Saccharobesus litoralis: one gene and its partner. The protein of the gene in region 2 interacts with the protein of the main gene of each other region in a pairwise test. Links are inferred from orthologs where the notes say so. Each region holds a gene or a part of one and is shown on either strand. Other genes may lie near its edges.

Region 1 (9,530 bases), 3.6 Mb from region 2 along the record:
CCTACCAAAGCACCGGCAACTATCAGTAAGTTATTTTGTAAAGCAAAACCCGCTGCACATGCAGCTAACCCTGAATAACTATTAAGCAATGAAATAACTACAGGCATATCAGCACCGCCAATTGGCAATACCACCATAATACCCATTACCAAAGCTAAGCCGATGGCTAGATAGTGCCAAGTTGTGATTTCGGGTTGGGTTACAACCAAGTAGCCAGACGTGACAATTGCAGCAATTAACAAAACATTAGCGACGACTTGGCCTTTAAACACTATCGGCCGTCCTATCATGCGTTCGCTAAGCTTGGCCCAAGCAATGACACTGCCTGAAAACGTAACTGCACCAATCAATAAGGCAAGGAAACTGACAATCAATACAAATGTCGAAAGTTGAACTTCGCCAACAATGGCAGCGTAAGCAACGGCTAAACTCGATAAGCCACCTACACCGTTAAATAAAGAAACCAATTCAGGCATTGACGTCATTTCAACTTTCTTGGCGGCAAACACACCAATAGCTGAGCCAATCAATACACTAAGCAAAATGATTTCAAACGAAATAATCTGCTTGTCTAATAAAGTCACCACCACAGCAAAAAACATGGCGAGTGCCGACAACAAATTACCTTTGCGCGCAGTAGACGGATGGCTTAACAATTTTAAACCGAAGATAAATAAAGTCGCCGAAACAACGTAAACTGCATTAATTAGTAATGAAAAATCACTCATACTTTTAACCCTATTAACCTCTAGCGACTTTTAAACATGGCTAACATACGATCAGTCACTAAATAGCCACCAACCACATTAATTGTTGCAAACAAAACCGAAGCTGCACCCAACCAAGTAGACCATTGGCTTTGCTCACCACCAGCTAAACTCAGGGCACCAATAACTGTGATCCCTGAGATCGCATTAGCACCCGACATTAAAGGTGTGTGCAACGTAGCAGGCACTTTACGGATTAATTCAAAGCCAACAAAAATGGCCAACATTAAAATAAATAACAAATAGATAGCGGTCATTATGCGGTCTCCAAGGTTTTTTCGGCTTCTACATTAGATGAGCTTACTTTTTGCTCGGCTGGGTGTTGCGCCTTCTCTTGAGCTAGGTCTTGCTCTGGATCTTCACTTCTATGGATCTCTTTGATGGTGGCATTACTAATACTGCCCGCATGAGTGATCACCGCGCTTTGCTGAATTTCATCATTGAGATCAACAACAAAGACGTTGTCATCTTTGTTCCAAAATTCGCTAACTAAATTAAATAAGTTATTGGCATACATTTGTGAGGCGTTTAATGCCACTTCACTTGCCCAGTTACCCGTGCCAACAATGGTGACACCATTAACAACTGTCGTGTCGCCAGCGACCGAGCCTTCAACATTACCACCGTTTTCAGCCGCCATATCAACGATCACTGAGCCCGGTTTCATCACGCCAATGGTTTGCTTAGTAATTAATACCGGAGGTTTACGGCCAAAGAGTTGTGCCGTGGTGATCACTATATCTGACTCAGCTATGCATTTTTCCTGAGCAGCTTGCTGGATCGCCATCTGCTCTGGCGTTAACGCTTGGGCATAACCTTGCGCTGTTTGGCCGGTATCACCCAAATCGATTTCTAAAAATTTTGCGCCTAACGATTGCACTTGCTCAGCCACAACGCTTCTTGTATCAAATGCAGTAACAGCAGCGCCTAATCGTTTTGCAGTGGCAATAGCTTGTAAACCAGCAACACCCGCGCCGATCACAAAAACCTTACACGGTTTAATGGTGCCAGCTGCAGTCATCATCATAGGAAAAATGCTATGTAATTGATTCATGGCTTTAGCCACCATGACATAACCAGCTAAACTGGCTTGCGAACTTAGCGCATCCATTTTTTGACAGCGGGTAGAACGCGGGATCATTTCCATGCTCAGACTCGTCACCTGTTTTTCGCATAATTGCTTAACGTAATCGCCACCATTGAATGGATCTAAAAAGCTAATAACCACTTTGTTTGTTAATAGGGCTAAGTCTTGTTCAGGTAATTTGTGCACTGACAAGACGACATCTGCTTTCCCTAGCAATTTTTTACGATCCTTAACCACTGTTGCACCAGCCTCGATATATTGCTCATCATTTATATAAAGATGAGCACCAAGGCCAGTCTCAATTTGCACGCTAGCACCAAGCAAAACATAAGCTTTGATATTGCTTGGCAATAATGCACAGCGTTTTTCACCTGCAACTGTTTCTTTGGGAAACGCGATGATTGGCATAACAACTCCTAAATTTAGGGTGTAAAAAGCCTAGGCTTCAAAACGATGCCTAAACTAATAAAAACAGGTTGAGAATTAACTGGCTTGGGTAAACCAGTTAATGGCTACATTTATTTAGTACTTGTTCCAGAAAGAGATGATCGGCTCAATTTATTCGCTCGATGTACAGGGTTTGCTAACAACCGTGATGTTTTTAGCCACCCTAAGATTAAATGAAAAACTTCAGGCTGAGCTCGTCGAAGTCTCGTTACTTTCTAATTTACCGACACTTCGACTGCTTCGCGCTCAGTGTGAAAGAGTTCACTAACCCAACACATGTATCATGATCACCAAGGCTTTCAACTAATCAAAACTAAAATGAAAACAGTACTCGTCGCAAAACATAAACCTAGATATTTGGAAGTTATCCAGGCTTGCTAGGGGGGAATTGGCTTTGCGACTGTATTTTAAAAATACGAACTACTTAAGGTCAGCAACCGTGATGTGGTCCATATCGTCAAACTCTTGGTTTTCACCACCCATAGCCCAAACAAAAGTGTAGTTGGTAGTACCTACACCACTATGAATAGACCAGCTAGGTGAAGCAATAGCGACACCAGGCTCTAACGGCAGTGGACGAACCTCGCTTGGCTCACCCATTAAGTGAAAAACTCTTTCCTCTTCAGGTAAATCGAAATACATGTAAATTTCGGTACGACGGAAATGAGTATGCGGCGGCTTAGTATTCCAAACGCTGCCTGGCTTTAATTCCGTCATGCCCATCACTAATTGGCAGCTATCAACAATACCAGGACGGATAGATTGGAAAATAGTACGCTCGTTTGATGTTTCTTGCGCGCCTAATTCAATGCGCTTGGCATCGCTTTTGGGGACGTGTACCGTTTTGGTTACACGGTGCGCGGGATAGGAAACAAGATAAAACTTAGCTGGGTTTGCAGGATCTTCAGAGGTGAACTGCACTTCTTTGCTTTCTTTGGCAATATATAAGCTGTCTTTGTTAGCCATAGCATACGTTTCGCCATCGACAGTAATTGTGCCATTACCACCAATATTGATAACACCGGCTTCACGGCGTTGACAAAAATAATCAGCGGCTAACTCTTTGTGAGTGGGTAAATCAATAGCTTGTGTTGTCGGCGTGATCCCGGCGATCACACCACGATCAACATCGGTGTAAGTTAATTTAATCTCACCATCAACAAATAACTGCTGAGTCACGAAAGCTTCACGTAACTCACCATTACGCATGTCTTTGTAACTTCTGATATCTGCAGAGAACATGAAGTCCATAAGAATTCCTCAATAAAATTAATAATTAAAAGTGACGCGCTCGATTAGCGCGCCATCCAGCCACCGTCAACAAGCATGACGTGACCATTCATATAATTAGAAGCTGGGCTTGATAAGAATACGGTTGCACCGGCTAAATCTTCCGGCTTACCCCATTCTCCTGCTGGGATCCGAGCACTAATGCTGGCGTAGCGCTCAGCATCGTTGCGTAAATTCTCAGTGTTGTCGGTTGCAAAGTAACCTGGCGCAATTGCATTAACTTGAATACCAGAACTCGCCCACTCATTAGCAAGGGCTTTGGTTATTTGCGCGACACCACCTTTACTAGCGGCATAAGCAGGAACCGTAATACCACCAGAAAAGCTCAGCAATGATGCGATATTAATAATTTTGCCTGAGCCTTGTTTAAGCATATGTTTGCCAGCTTCACGACAGAATTTGAAAACCCCGTTCAAATTGACATTGATAACATCGTTCCAATCTTCATCAGAAAACTCATGTGCAGGCGCTCGTTTAATCGTGCCCGCATTATTAACAAGAATATCAATCCGCCCGAACTTCTCGATTGTGGCAGCAATAACCGCTTTAATTTGCTCACCATCACTTTGATCACAACCCAAGGCTAAATAATCAATGCCCTTTTCTTGTAATAAGCTAACGGTTTTCGTTACGCTTTCAGGTTTTGAACCGACTGCGACTATAGTTGCACCGGCTTCGCCTAACGCTATTGCCATAGCCTGACCAAGACCACGACTTGCACCTGTGACTATGGCGACTTTACCGTTTAAGCCAAACTGTTTAATCAAATACTCTTGCATTCATTGCCTCACTTACTTTAATGGCCCAAGGCTCAAAATTACGCAGTTTAATAATGCGGTCGTTCAAACGGTGCCAAACCATGTTAAAGACAAACTTATTTACTCAATAAGCCTTACTTATTTTCAAAAAATGGGAATTCATTGCCATGACTCTGATGAAAAACTGCAAGTTAAATTAAAAAATTAACCGCAACTAATCTGAAAGACTCATCACACTAGACCTCATTTTGAATATACTGGATCCTAATATGACACATAATGATTGTAAATGATTATTTAATTATCGAATTGATTATTTTAATAACAAATCGTTAACTTATTAATTTACATTGATTTAACGCAATGTATTAATAATTAAGCCTGTTACACTCTGCACCAGTATCAATAAAATGAAATATTATTAATCACTTGTGAATACAAATGACAAAATATGAAAATAAAACTATCATAATTTGTCATACAGTGATAAGATATATGTTGTTTGTATATGAATAAAATTGCCGATAGAATATGACTAAAGTTGAATTGAAAAGTTTGAAAACTGGTAAGGATTTACCAATGCTAGAAAAACATAGACAACAATTAATTAAAGACATACTCGATCAGCAGCAGTTTGCGAGCGTTAAAGATTTAACTGAAAAACTTAACGCATCGGAAGCAACTATCCGCCGTGATATTACGAAAATGAGTAAGCGCGGCGAGATAAATAAAATTCGTGGCGGCGCAGAATCAATGAATACCGAGCCACGTAAAAAACATATCTCTAGTACATCGTTTATGGTCGATGTGGAACAACGCGTTGATACTAAACGTCTAATCGCCAAGCGTGCAGCTGAGCTTTGTAAAGACGGTGATTCAGTTATTATTAACGGTGGTAGTTCAACCTACATGATGGGTGAATACTTGTCGTCTGTACAAATGAATATTTTGACCAACTCATTTGTACTAGCAAACTACTTAACTGAACACACAGATAACCAAGTGACTTTGCCAGGTGGTGAAATTTACCGTGAGCAAGGCATTATTCTTAGCTCGTACGAAAAAGACAGCACGGAAAATTACTTTGGCTCTATGATGTTTATGGGTACACCAGGTATTGGTAAATTCGGCGTCATGGAAAGCGACCCTCTACTTATCCGCTCTGAACAAAAGCTTTATAAACAAGCTGAAAAGCTAGTGATATTGGCTGACAGCACCAAGCTTGGTAAGCGCAGTAACTTTATTTTCTGTCCGTTAAAAGATGTAGATATTTTAATTACTGACTCAGGCGCATCTGACGAGTTAATTCAATATTTTGAAAGCAATGGCATTGAAGTGATTGTTGTTGAAAAAGCTGAAGAAGAAGCTAACGTTACCGCCTAACTCTCATTCAGTCAGTTTATCGCCCAAGCGTAAACTGACTGATTAACTCCCTGACTATCCAGCAAATTCAATTACCCGTTCGACTGTATATTTCCCTGTTACACTCACAATACAAAGCCAGCTATTAGATTTAGGCTTAAATTAGCGGGCTTTAGCAATTATCCGTTTCCTTCTTGCACCCATTCAAACGATACTATTTTATTAATAGGATCTTGGCTATGTACCGCCAGCAGGTTTATACCAACACTGTAGTAACGGTAGCCGAAGGTTTGTAATAATTCGATAATCTTATCGCGGTCTGATTTACAGGCTTCAATATGTAAAACGGGTTGGCAACGATCAATTGTTTTTTTAGCGCCATTGAGTACATCCATTTCCATGCCCTCAACGTCGATTTTAATTAAATCGACCCGTTGCGCGGATAAAGAATCAATGGAGATCAAGGACACTGGTTTACAGTCTTGTTGTTGATAAGACACGCTTTGACCAATATCTTCACCATCTGGCCTTGGTTTTATTTCTAAACTGCCAAAACTAGCGGGTTGTAAATAGTCCAGTTGTGGAACCAATATGGTTCCAACTTGCTCACCCACCGCCGCGTGATTAACACTGGCATTAAAGCAATTATTCAAGGCTATATTGCCCGCTAACGCATAAAAAGTTCGCTCTTGTGCTTCAAACGCAACCACTTCGCCCCAGCCATGCATCAACTTTGCCCATTCCACAGTATGCACACCTATATTAGCGCCGCAATCAATGGCGATAACCCCATCTCCATGAGCATCGCGCCGTGCTTGTAATAACACGCTAATAGCGTCAACCTCGTTTGGATCAAAACAGGAATTGATCATTAATTGATGGCCTACGCCATAAGCCATGTTGTCATCTGTGACACAGTAATCATGACGATTAACAATCAAGCTACCGTGGTGCGTAGCAGTGAGTACAAAAGCGATCGGGCGGGTATTACGAGTATTCATTTGGTGTTAACTGTCCATATTATTTGCCATTACACGCATAAGGCTAGCACACCCAATACGCAGCGCAACCGCACACTAAGTTTTACAAACGAAAAATATTCAACACCTAACAAACTGAAATAAATAAACTTTTTTATTTCCTTAATAATACAGATTAAAAAAACAGCAAAATAACTTGCCGGATAAAATATTCAAAGATATAGTGTTATACATATGTATAACACTATATCTAAAAAGGATGTCAAAATGAAAGCTTGGAAAGTCTGTTGGGTATTGCTAGCAGCTCTATTGATCAATACCAATACACTGGCAGAAAGTGCTCTGTATAAATCAATCCCGCTGCAGGGTATCACTATCTTGGAGGCGGATGGGAATTTGCATGTTGAAGTGATTTACAGCCATGAAGAACGCGCCGAGGTATTTTTGCGTAAAAATGCAATTAACTCAGTCATTATAAGTAAGGAGCCACTATCACTCGAAACTGACGAGCAAGAGGCCACTTTTCGTTTACGTGTTAGAGAGCAGCCTGCATTGCAAAACCCCAAAGACGAAGAGTCCGCACTGGCTATCGTTAAGCTTTACACGTCTATAATTAGCTTTATCGCTGCTAGCGAATTGCAACAATTAGTCGTATCAAATCAGACTGAATCGACCGACAAATGGCTAAGAATTCGTTTAAGTGGTGACAGTAAAGCGCAAGTTAATGGCCACTTTGTGCGATTAACCTTAGACATCAATGAAACCTCTGATGCTCAATTAATGGATAGTAAGACCAAGAAGTTAGTGGTACGCCAGCGCGACCAAAGCCGCTTGAATGTGGCCGACAGTCAATTTAATGAGATAGATATGAATGGCCGCCATACTTCGCTATTTACCGCCAACAGTATCACAGCTGAGCAGCTTAAAGTGACGATGAATCAGAGTGCGCGTATCACATTTGACCAAGACAGCTTAGTTGAGATCGTTGATGTGGAGGCACGTAATCAAAGCCAAATTCATCTGCTTGCGGCACAAACACGTTCAACCAAAGTCAATGTAAAAAATCAGGCTGAGGTACATTTAGGCAATGCCAATCACTTGCATGGTTCGGCGCGACACCAATCTCTTGTCACATACAGAGACACGGATGAATCGCAATTAAATGTAAAAATACGCAACAACGCCAAGCTCAAACGTCAGGAGTTGAGTCATGAATAATGTTTGGCATGACGACCAGCCTATTTATAAGCAATTAGTGGCTAAGCTGAAAACAGCCATTTTAAACAACAATTATCCTGAAGAGTCGGCGCTACCCTCGGTAAGGGCAATTTCAGCAGAACTACAGATCAATCATATTACCGTATCAAAAGCCTATCACGAATTGTTGGATGAAGGCTTAATTGAGAAAAGAAGAGGATTAGGCATGTTTGTTAAAACTGGCGCGATCAACGCATTGTTACTAGCCGAAAAAGCCAAATTTTTATCGGAAGATTTGCCGCATTTTATCGAGAAAATGCAGCAGTTGAATATCGAACAACAAGATGTCATCGACCGCATCCAGCAACTTATGATGAGTACATCGACAAAGGATCTGAACAATGACTAATATCATTCAAGCCAGCAATCTCAACAAACACTATGGTAAAAAACAAGTATTAAGCAATATTAATTTGTCAGTTAATGCCGGTGAAATTGTCGGTGTAGTCGGCAGCAATGGTGCTGGCAAAAGTACCTTGCTTAAAAGCTTACTAGGCTTAACCCGTGTAGACGGCGATCTGACGGTTTGCAAATTAGATCCGCATGCCTCACAACACAAATTAATGGAAAAAGTTAGCTTTATTGCCGACACCGCCACCTTACCCAAATGGATAAATGCTCAGCAGTTATTTGACTACTGTGCTCAGGTTCATCCGAGTTTTCGCCGTGATTTGGCTGAGGCGTTTTTGTCTAAAACCAATATCAAACCCGAACTGCCAGTGAAAAAAATGTCAAAAGGCATGATCACTCAATTGCACTTAGCCATGGTGTTAGCTATTGAGTCTGAACTACTGGTTTTAGACGAACCGACACTTGGTCTTGACGTACTAAGACGTAAAGCCTTTTACAATAATTTGCTCGAAGACTATTTTGACGATAACAATACGATTGTCATCACCAGCCATCAAATAGAAGAAATTGAGCACATTCTGACCCGAGTGGTGTTTATCGATGATGGCAAAATCGCCTTAGATATCAATATTGATGAACTCGAAAATACGTTTTTCCAAGTGACCATTAAACCCGAACAACAGCAGCAAGCCGAGTTGTTAAAGCCAATTTATTGTAGCAACACCATTGAAGGTCGCTCGTATATTTTCCAAAACGCTAATCAGCAAGAGTTACAATGTTTTGGCACCTTAAAAACCCCTAGCCTAACTGACATTTTGGTCGCACTCATGAGCAACAAAACAACGGAGATGGAACATGCTTAATTTATATTTTTCGCAACTCAAACGAGAGTTTTGGGAACATAAAACCAGTTTAGTTAACATTCCGCTTACTTTGTCTAGCGTTGCCATTATTGCTTTACTGGCAGGCTTAATTTATTTTTCGTTGGCTGAGCATAAGCAAATATTTGTTCAATCCGACGGGGATTTGTATGTTTCCGTACCCAATCAACTAAAAGGCGCACCAGTGACCCTAGTTGACAGTCATAACCAAAGTGACTTAGGCAGTTGGCAACAAACAGACGTTAAATTTCCGGCTCGTATAATTAATAAAGAAATGGATCTACCCAAAAGCATCGAGCGCGGCAAAGAAGAAGTGAGATCCTTTTTGTTTGTCGCCACTGTCATATTGG
Region 2 (10,164 bases):
CGATTTAATATTAGAAGGGCAAACTTTCGTATTAACAGGGACTTTGTCTAGCATGGGGCGTAACGATGCTAAAGCGATACTACAAGGCTTAGGTGCCAAAGTTTCGGGTAGTGTTTCTGCCAAAACCGATTGCTTAGTGGCGGGTGAAAAGGCAGGTTCTAAATTAACTAAAGCTCAATCGTTAGGCGTTAAGGTATGGACAGAAGACGATATGTTAGCCTTCTTTAATGACAATAATGTTGGTTAATCCTTGTAGGTCGGCCGAAAATAGTTCCGGACATAATCGGCACTTCCTACATCCTTGTAGGTCGTCGCTTGCGGCGACAATCGTTTTTTGATGAACATGACTAACAAGCAACCCATAGGTGTATTTGATTCAGGCATTGGTGGTTTATCCGTTTTGCGAGAACTGACGGATTTACTGCCTCAGCAAGACTTTATTTATGTCTCAGATAGCCAATATGCCCCCTATGGTTTAAAAACCACCGAGCAAGTTTGGCAGCGCTGTTGCGTTATCGTTGACTTTTTACTTAAGCAAAAGGTCCAAGCTATTGTGATTGCCTGCAATACGGCTACAGTGGCTGTCATTGACCGTTTGCGCCTAACCTACGACATTCCCTTTGTTGGAATTGAACCTGCGGTTAAACCGGCACTTAATGACTTGGCGCGGCCACATGTGGCGGTATTAGCAACCCACAACACCATTAACAGCAATCGATTAAATAAATTAGTCGCTAGCTACAGTCAGCAGCATTCACAAGTGAGTTATTTGGTGTGCAATGGCTGGGTTGAATTAGTCGAGCAAGGGGTTGATAAATCAGTATCGAGTCGTATTGTTAAATCGACCTTGCAAAGTTTGATTGTCGATAAGCCAGATACTTTGGTATTAGCTTGTACGCATTATCCATTCTTACAAAATGAAATTGCGGCGTGCTTTGATTATCCGGTGCATATTATCGAGCCGGGTAAAGCCGTGGCTAAGCGCGTTCAAGACTTGTTAAAAATTACCGCGGATCCTGTAAACCAAACAGAAGGCGAGGTGACTTATTTTACCTCGGGTAGTGTTGAATTAACCCAGCGTAATATTGCTCGACTGTTAGGGAAAGACAGTCAGGTACACACCTTAAACCAATTCGGTTAACCAGTAATTTTTAAATCCAGTTCGTTCTCGCTTGGATCTTTTTTTAATTTTTGCCTTGAATCTTTTTTCTTTATCCCCATTTTTCATTGCAACAGCGACATAATCGTCGCAAACGCATAATTTATTTTTTCTAATATCGCATCTAGGAGAACGACTTAAGATGTCTGAAGCAGCTCAAAAAGAAACGCTTGGTTTTCAAACCGAAGTAAAGCAACTACTTCAACTTATGATCCACTCACTGTATTCAAACAAAGAAATTTTCTTACGTGAGTTAGTATCAAACGCATCAGATGCCGCCGATAAATTACGCTTCAAGGCGTTAGAAAATAACGATTTATATGAAAATGACGGTGACCTGCGCGTTCGTGTATCAGTAAACAAAGACGCGCGTACCATTACGATCGCTGATAATGGTATTGGTATGACACGTGAAGACGTGATCAATAACCTAGGGACAATTGCTAAGTCAGGTACAGCTGATTTCTTCAGTAAATTATCCGGTGACCAAGCCAAAGATTCACAATTAATTGGTCAATTTGGTGTTGGTTTTTATTCAGCTTTCATCGTAGCTGACGAAGTCGTGGTTAAAACGCGTGCCGCAGGTGTCGATGCTAGCCAAGGTGTTGAATGGACATCAAAAGGCGAAGGCGATTTCACCATTGCTGATATTGAAGTACCACAGCGCGGTACGGAAATTATTTTACACTTACGTGAAGACGAAGATGAGTTTTTAGATGATTGGAAAGTGCGTAGTACTATCACGCGTTATTCTGATCACATCAACATTCCTGTGCAAATGTTCAAAGAAGAAGTGCCAGCGGTAACTGACGAAGAGGGTAATGAAAGCTCGCCAGCAGAGCCAGCTAAGTGGGAAGCTATCAACAAAGGCACGGCACTTTGGACATGCGAAAAAGCAGATATTAGTGAAGACGAATACAAAGAGTTTTATAAGACAGTTGCCCACGACTTTGATGATCCATTAACTTGGAGCCATAGCAAAGTTGAAGGTAAAACTGAATATACGAGCTTGTTGTATATTCCTAAGCGTGCGCCATTTAACATGTGGGACCGTGATACTAAGAATGGTATTAAATTGTACGTTCAGCGCGTTTTCATTATGGATGACGCTGAAAAATTCTTACCAAGTTACTTACGTTTTGTAAAAGGTTTAGTTGATTCTAATGATTTACCATTAAATGTTTCGCGTGAAATTTTACAAGATAATAAGATCACGCAAAGCATTCGCTCGGGTAATACTAAGAAGATCTTATCGTTATTAGACCGTATGGCTAAGAACGAAGAAAAAGCACAAGAGTATGCAACCTTCTGGAAAGAGTTTGGTAACGTATTAAAAGAAGGTCCAGCTGAAGACTTTGCGAATAAAGAAAAGATCGCCAAGTTATTCCGTTTTGCTTCAACGCACAACGATACTGCTGAGCAATCGGTTGGCTTAGACGCTTACATTGAGCGTATGAAAGAAGGCCAAGATAAGATTTACTATATTACGGCTGATAGCTTTGATGCGGCGAAAAACAGCCCGCATTTAGAGATCTTCCGTAAGAAGGGCATTGAAGTCTTATTGATGTCAGATCGCATTGATGAGTGGTTGATGTCGCATCTAACTGAGTATAGCGAAAAGCAATTCCAGTCTGTTGCTAAAGCCAATGTTGATTTATCTGACTTAGATGATGAAGAAACGAAGAAAGAGCAAGAAGAAACGGAAAAAGAATTTTCTAGCTTTGTAGAGCGTGCTAAAACGGCGTTAGGTGACAAAGTTAAAGACGTTAAAGTTTCTCATCGCTTAACGGAATCGCCAGCGGTTATTACTACTGACGAAAACGACATGAATACGCAAATGGCTAAGTTGTTAGAAGCGGCAGGTCAAGCTGCGCCTGAAACTAAGTACATTTTTGAAGTTAACCCTGAGCATGCATTAGTTAAGCGAGTGGCTGATGAAGCAGACGAAGAAGCGTTTAAAGAGTGGGTTGACGTGTTGTTTTTACAAGCAACATTGGCAGAAAAAGGTAGCTTGGAAGATCCAGCGAGCTTTGTATCACGCTTAAATAAATTATTGTTAAAAGTCACAGCTTAAACGCTCAACTGCCAACAATTATTTGAAAAGGAGCCTAATCGGCTCCTTTTTTGCTTTTATATGGCAAATTAGTTTGTCTTGCAGCCATTCAGCGAGCTCTTGTCCTTGTATCTTAGTTATCTAACGTGTAAATTGGCGGCAGTTTAAATTCATGATACAAGAGGCGATTATGCGCATTATATTATTAGGCGCGCCGGGTGCGGGTAAAGGTACTCAGGCTCAATTCTTAATGCAAAAGTATGGCATTCCACAGATCTCTACTGGTGATATGCTACGAGCTGCCATTAAAGCGGGAACCGAGTTAGGTTTAGCCGCAAAACAAGTTATCGATGCGGGTAACTTGGTTTCTGATGATATCATCATAGGTTTAGTTAAAGAGCGTATTGCCCAAGACGATTGTGCAAAAGGTTTTTTACTTGATGGTTTTCCACGCACCATCCCACAAGCTGATGCTATGGTCGAAAACGGTGTCGACATTGACGCTGTATTAGAATTCGATGTTGCTGATGAAGTGATTGTTGAGCGTATGAGTGGCCGTCGTCAACATCCTGCATCTGGACGTGTTTATCACGTTGTTTACAATCCGCCAAAAGTGGAAGGTAAAGATGATGAAACAGGTGAAGACTTAGTCACGCGTGAAGATGATAAACCTGAAACTGTGCGTAAGCGTTTAGGTGTTTATCACGAGCAAACAGCGCCGTTAATCAACTACTATTCAGCTATGGCTGAAAAAGGCCAAACTAAGTACTTTAAATTAGACGGTACTCAGCCGGTTGAGCAAGTTAGCGCTAAATTAGCTGAATTGTTAGGTTAATTTTTCCAGTCATTTTGACTTTGGCAAATTAATAGACCAATTAAAAAATTTAAAACGGCTCGCTAGGCGAGCCGTTTTTGATCCTGCTTAAACCTTTCCTTTACGTTTTTTAAACGATTTAACTTACGCAGACTGGTTAGTGTGTTCTGGCTTATTTGTTTGTTTTTGCTCAGCCGCTTTTTTAAGTTGCTCGCGCTCTAGCTCTGCTTTATCTACGGCTTGGTGGGCTGCTTTGCGATCATCAAATTTGAATACTTGCTTGACCAAACATTTTTCATCACTAGTCAGTATTTTATCCGAGCGCCCGCCACATATTTGATAGCTGCGTGAATCAAAGCCTACTTGAAATGCGGTATCTAACGAATAACAACTCCATAATGTGGTCATGACAAAATAACCATCGCCCATCGTATCGACAAATAAAGCCCTGTCGTTAAGCGCACCAAAGCCGCGAATATCGCCTTTATCGACACAAGCCCTGCCGTCTTGTCCGGTTTGATTGGCCAACGTAGCACTTAAATCAGGAATAGAAACCGTATTTTCATCGGTTAATTCACAGCCGGCTAAGCTGGCGGCCGCAATGGCGACAATCATTAGGTTAGAGCGTTTCATGATAAGCATTCACTGTATTTTTAAAGCGTATAATTGAAGTGTAACTGGCCTAGCAAAAAATTGCACAATGCAATGCGGTGAATTTACAAATTGTTACGTATTGTTAGCTTATTTAGCTGATTAAAAAAAGTATCCATTGTGGGCCGAATTGATTTCGGCTAACACAAGTTATGTCTAAAGCTTGCTCGCTCAACTCGCTAACGTTAAAGCATCAGGACCATAGAGATTTCGCCAGCGTCGAAGTCTCTGGTTACAGTAAAGCCCATTGATTTTGCTAATCCTGCCATCTGATGGTTGTCTAACATGGTGACGCCTTTTAGTGTTTTGATCTGTTTAGATTGGCAATAATCAATCAATAGTTGCATTAAAGATTTGCTTAATCCAAGGCCTTGAAAGTTCTGCTGAATGACAATGGCAAATTCAGCCATTGATTTATTTGTGGCATTGTCATTGGCAAATTGCGCGCGTACTACACCTAACGTTGTTGGATTAGCGGGTGTATTGGTAGTCGCAATAAAGGCTATTTCTTGGTCATAGTCGAGTTGCGTCAAGCGTGCTAAAGCAAAATGATCCAGTTTAGGGATATTGCCAAAGTAACGTTTATACCTATCCTCGTTGCTCATGTGTTGATCGAAAATGCGATGAGCCGGCTCATCTTCGGCTCTAATCGGCCGGATAATAATGTCTTGCTGATTGGGTAGTTTAATTTTCCTTTGCCATTGGCTAGGGTAAGGTTGTATCGCTAAATGTGCGTGTTGCTGATTATCGAGTTTCGGTTCGTTGATTTGTATATTTACGTCGAGCACTAACATGGCGGATTTGTCCGCGACTAGAGGGTTTATATCTAGTGTAGTGATTGAAGGTTGGTCAATAATAAATTGACTCAACTGACATAAAAACAAAGCTAAACTGTGCCTATCTATAGGATAAACGCTGTGGTGATCACGTAGCTTACCTTGCTCAAACGCTTGGTTAATAAAGTTATGGGCTAGGGCGCTATTTAAAGGTGGCAAAGCGGCTATTGCATCTCGGTGCAGTTGCCATTCGTATGCTCCTTGTCCTAGATAAATTACACTACCCAATGTGTTATCGCGTTTAACTAAGATGCGAATTTCATGACTGCTTACGCGGTTCAACATTTTTTGCACAATAAAGCCATGTTCTGTGGTGTTTTTTGTTGGGTGGGCTTGTAATTGTTGCATCATCTTTTCGCCAGCATTTATCACTTGCATTGCGTTTTGTAAATCGAGTTGTACACCGCCGTATTGCGCTTTATAGGGCATACTTTGTGGATTATTCACTTTTAACGCGACAGGGTAGCCCAGAGCTTCGGCTTTATCAGCCGCGTTGATAATGGTGTCTGCGAATAAACAAGGAACGGATTGCATTCCGTAACAAGCCAGCATGGCTGAGCAATCCAAAGGGTTTAAAGCGTTATTCGTTTTATTTTGTTGCCAAGCTTGCGTGAGTATTTTTTCAGCTTTGTTTGGCTCATATTGAATATCTGTTGGTATCGCTTCTGGTGTCTGTTGCAACATGACTTGGTTTTCAATATAGCTTTGCATTTGCATAAAAGCGCTAACAGCATTTTCAGGCGTACGAAAGGCGCTAATATTGGCATTCGCAAAAATCGTTCGACAAGCCAAATTAGAGGTTTCACCTAGCCAGTTCACCATTAAGTTTGCTTTGCCTTTGCTAGATACAAACCAATCGGCTACGGCTTGGGCTAATACTTGGTTGTTAACTTGGTATTGAGGACTGTGGATCAGTAACACTGTCGCTTGAGGTTGCAAGCTATGTATTTCTTTGAGCAGAGATATATAGTCTTTGGGTTGTGTAGCGGCCTTTAATATAATTGGATTAGAGGCTAAGCGTATGCTGGGGTGATTGGCCAATGATTGAGTTAAAGGGCTATTTAAATCGGCTAAGCCTGATTTTTCATATTGTGGGTGTTGTTGATTCAGCGCCGTCATCGCTAGTTCGGCAACACCCCAGCCGTTGCTAATGATGAGTAATGGCTTATTGTGTTGTTGACCATGTGCTTGAAGTGATGGGCGCTTACCATGAGCAAGTCTTTCTGCGTAAGTTAATAACGCTTGTAAGTTATTAAACGACAGCATGCCTGCGCGTTTCACTGCTGCGTCAAAGGCTAATGGATCAACATTTGAATTATCAGGGTGGACATTGTGTATCGTGTTATAGGAGATTGGTTGAGCTTGCATTGCGCGTGTTTTTAGCACTAACACGGGTTTAGCAAATGCAGCAGTACGAGCAGCCGACATAAATTTGCGGCCATTGTCAATTGAACGTAAACACAGCAGAATGGTTTGGGTTTTACTATCTTGACTTAAATGCGCTAGCACTTCACTTAGGCTTAAATCACAGCTTTGCCCTAAATTGATAAAATGGGAGAAACCGATCTGCCGATTGACTGCCCAATCTAATAAGCCACTCGAAATGGAGTTAGATTGACTGATCACCGCAATATTACCAACTTTAATTGAGTTTGGCGCGAAACCAAGATTGAGACGTTGCCATGGCGCTAACCAACCTGTACTACAAGGACCGAGTATTCTAAGATTTTGAAAGCCTTTTGCAGATTTGCTATTAGCACTTAACTTAGGTGTAACCTTGAACTCATTACTGACATTGGAGCTGTTATTAGGGCTGACATTTGGGCTAATATCATGCGGGGGATTATGAGTGATTATGGCAAGAGAACAGGCCATCTTGTCGAGTTGGGTTAAGGTGGTATTTAGGTTTTGCTGTTCTTGTGCTTGATGGTCGTTGCAGATAATGGCGATGTCAGGCGAGCTTGGTAAGTTTGATAAATTAGCAAAGCAAGCCATGGTTTGAACAACTTTGAAGTTGGGGTTAATGGGATAAACCACACCTTTAAAGCCGTATTCTCTAATATTATATAAAACATGATAGCCGCTATGTTGCGGATCATTAGATGCACCGATAACGGCAATCGATTTGGCTGAAAGTAGGGTACGAAACCACATAGTGCGCTCCTGACGCTAACATGCCCCTTACCCTATGCTATTTTCGTTTACTGCTTAACGAACTGGATCAACTTTTTAGCAATATCTGTGTTATCCATAAATCCTGTAAAATGCTCAGAGCCAGTACCGTAACTGAACACTTGCACATCGGTTGCGCTGTGGCCTGTGGTTGAAAAACCCGTATTGGACTTTTTGTTGATCAATTTAGTAATGTGTAAAGCAAAGGGTTCGGTTGCCAAATGGGAGTAGCTTTGCGCTTGAGCTATTTCTTGTTCGCTATAGGTAAAAGGGGTGTGCTGAGATAATAGCGTGGCTAAATCGTTTCCTTGTTTCACTTTTGCGGCCATCGTTTTTGTTGTCATGCTAATTTTAGCCACCTCATCGACTTTCCAAAGGTATTTTCCTTGTGAAGCCAATGCTAAACCGCCGGTTTCATGATCCGCTGTAATGACAATGAGCGTATCGTCGCGTTGACTGGCAAATTGATACGCCGTATCGATTGCATTGGCAAAATCTGCCATTTCAGCCAGTAGACAGGCAATATCGTTTTGATGACCACACCAGTCAATTTGGCTACCTTCAACTAACAATACGAACCCTTGTTCGCTATTTTTGAGTAAATTAAGTGCGGTATCTGTCATTTGACTTAAGCGCTGCGTATCGGAATCTAGTGCACTGGGAAAGCCAATCGAATGAAAAATACCTAATGCCGGTTTGGTTAATTGCGCTAATTGCGCCATGTTATCTGTATAGCTATAACCTTTGGCTTGTAATTCAGCGATCAAATCTCGGTCGCTGCGTTTCATAAAAAATTTACCACCACCTAAAATCACATCAACGATAGGTTGTTTTGAGGTTTGATTATCGACTAGCCAATTGGCAATTTCATTTTTTTGTTTGCGCCGTTGTTGATGCGAGTAAAAACTGGCGGGGGTGGCATGCGCAATATCAGAGGTAACGGCTAAGCCAGTTTGTTTGTTGTGCTGTTTAGCGATTTCAAATAAGGTTGTTAAATGGTTCTGTTGCTTGTCTACTGCAATGGCACCATTGTAAGTTTTTATGCCTGTCGCTAAAGCGGTTGCCGCTGCTGCGGAATCGGTAACTAAGGTATTGTCGGCGGGAAAAGTGGATGCTGTGCCGAGTTTGAATTTATCAAATACCGTTTGGGTGCTACCTGACTTATGTTCGGTTAGGTAACGATAAGCACTTATGTGAGTTGGCCCCATGCCGTCACCAATAATTAATATGATATTTTTTGGTGCTTTATTAACCGAATGTGAAGAGTTTATGTTGCCACAACTGGTTAATAGAAATAGGCCGATTAAGCAAATTAACCTACGACTTTTTGACATTTTCTTACCTTTTTGTCGTAAAAAATTCATTTTATGGTGAACTTATTACACCTTTATTTAGTCGAAAGTATATCGAGTTTATTCAAGGAAAGATAACTCGTTAATTTTTTTGCAATTTATAAATATTGTGCTTGTTATCGATTAAAAATCGCTCTATTATTGTGCAATCGCATGTTGGTAATTAACTTTCAGTCATTTACCGGTAAGTGGTGTAATTGATAAAAACAATAACAAAATCTAAAAGTTGGTAATGACCCATGAATAAGGCCTCACAGGGTATAAACTTAACGGTTGTTGCTATTGCAGTAGTTGTTATGGCTGTTTCAGCTTTTTTTAACACTGCGACAGCCGAGCTCAATGAAGAGCCAACAATTGTTGAAAAAAAAGACGCTTAACAGATTAACAGATTAATAGATTTATGAATCATGGATCTACAAAAAACCCGCTTAATAGCGGGTTTTTTATTGCCAGCAATATTGTTCTTTAGGTTGTAGTGGTTGGGAATGCCATTAATTATAAAAGTGTTATAGTCAAAGCGATCAGGTTTTAGGGGCAGGTTTCTAGTTCCAGACGAAACCTAAGTACCTATACCCCTGTCTCTTCTACACAAATGTTAATTATCTCAAGTTAACCTAAAGTCGAAGAAAAATGCGGGTTAGTAGGTAGTATTTAGTGGTTAAAAAAGTACCGTCTTTCCTGCGTATGCACAGCTATCGCATCCATGCTATCGCTAAGTACCTGCATCCATGCAGGCAGGAACCCAGTGTCTTTTGCTTAAACTAGACTATGTTTATCCAACAAAAGTCGCTGGATCCCCGCATGCGCGAGGATGACGAGTGTATTTTCCTAAGCCTCGGTGATAAAACTTCACCCTCATTGACCGAAAAAAGCGCTTCTGAAACTTGTGTAGAAGAGGCAGACTTACATCCATGTAAGCAAAGTCGAGAGTAAGTGCAGACAATGAACCATAAAGCCTGAGCGAGAAGACTATAGTTACTTTATAATGCCACTGCGTAACGCCTTAGCCACCGCGCCAGATTGAGACTGCACTTCTAGCTTAGCGTATATTCTGGCTAAATAAGTTGAAACCGTACTTTGTGAAATGGCTAAACTGCGGGAAATTTCTTTAACACTTTGCCCCAAGG

The links.
Region 1: the proteins of C2869_RS17385 (region 2) and C2869_RS03895 interact in binary tests that used the Escherichia coli proteins (3 or more experiments, as listed by UniProt). The link is inferred for Saccharobesus litoralis from one-to-one orthologs.

What each region holds. Positions count from the first base shown.
Region 1 is NZ_CP026604.1:1,053,550-1,063,079, forward strand. The notes cover bases 4,090-6,830. They hold C2869_RS03895 (DeoR/GlpR family DNA-binding transcription regulator), read left to right. Parts: upstream 4,090-4,928; coding sequence 4,929-5,732; downstream 5,733-6,830. Other genes in these bases: kduD (2-dehydro-3-deoxy-D-gluconate 5-dehydrogenase KduD), read right to left, coding at 4,090-4,370; C2869_RS03900 (FkbM family methyltransferase), read right to left, coding at 5,891-6,712. In the rest of the region: C2869_RS03870 (NAD(P)(+) transhydrogenase (Re/Si-specific) subunit beta), read right to left, coding at 1-728; C2869_RS03875 (NAD(P) transhydrogenase subunit alpha), read right to left, coding at 749-1,024; C2869_RS03880 (NAD(P) transhydrogenase subunit alpha), read right to left, coding at 1,024-2,262; kduI (5-dehydro-4-deoxy-D-glucuronate isomerase), read right to left, coding at 2,722-3,552; more of kduD, read right to left, coding at 3,597-4,089; C2869_RS03905 (DUF2807 domain-containing protein), read left to right, coding at 6,959-7,909; C2869_RS03910 (GntR family transcriptional regulator), read left to right, coding at 7,902-8,297; C2869_RS03915 (ABC transporter ATP-binding protein), read left to right, coding at 8,290-9,162; C2869_RS03920 (hypothetical protein), read left to right, coding at 9,155-9,530. UniProt on the Escherichia coli protein: Represses ulaG and the ulaABCDEF operon. Two ulaR binding sites have been identified in each promoter.
Region 2 is NZ_CP026604.1:4,648,110-4,658,273, reverse strand. What follows is about bases 4,663-8,037. They hold C2869_RS17385 (bifunctional acetate--CoA ligase family protein/GNAT family N-acetyltransferase), read right to left. Parts: upstream 7,668-8,037; coding sequence 4,863-7,667; downstream 4,663-4,862. Other genes in these bases: C2869_RS17380 (alkaline phosphatase), read right to left, coding at 7,715-8,037. Also shown: NAD-dependent DNA ligase LigA, read left to right, coding at 1-247; murI (glutamate racemase), read left to right, coding at 344-1,141; molecular chaperone HtpG, read left to right, coding at 1,302-3,233; adk (adenylate kinase), read left to right, coding at 3,403-4,047; C2869_RS17390 (DUF6491 family protein), read right to left, coding at 4,171-4,659; more of C2869_RS17380, read right to left, coding at 8,038-9,019; C2869_RS22700 (hypothetical protein), read left to right, coding at 9,277-9,414; C2869_RS17375 (response regulator), read right to left, coding at 10,013-10,164. UniProt on the Escherichia coli protein: Catalyzes the acetyl-CoA-dependent acetylation of lysine residues of a large number of target proteins. Acetylates RNase R in exponential phase cells and RNase II.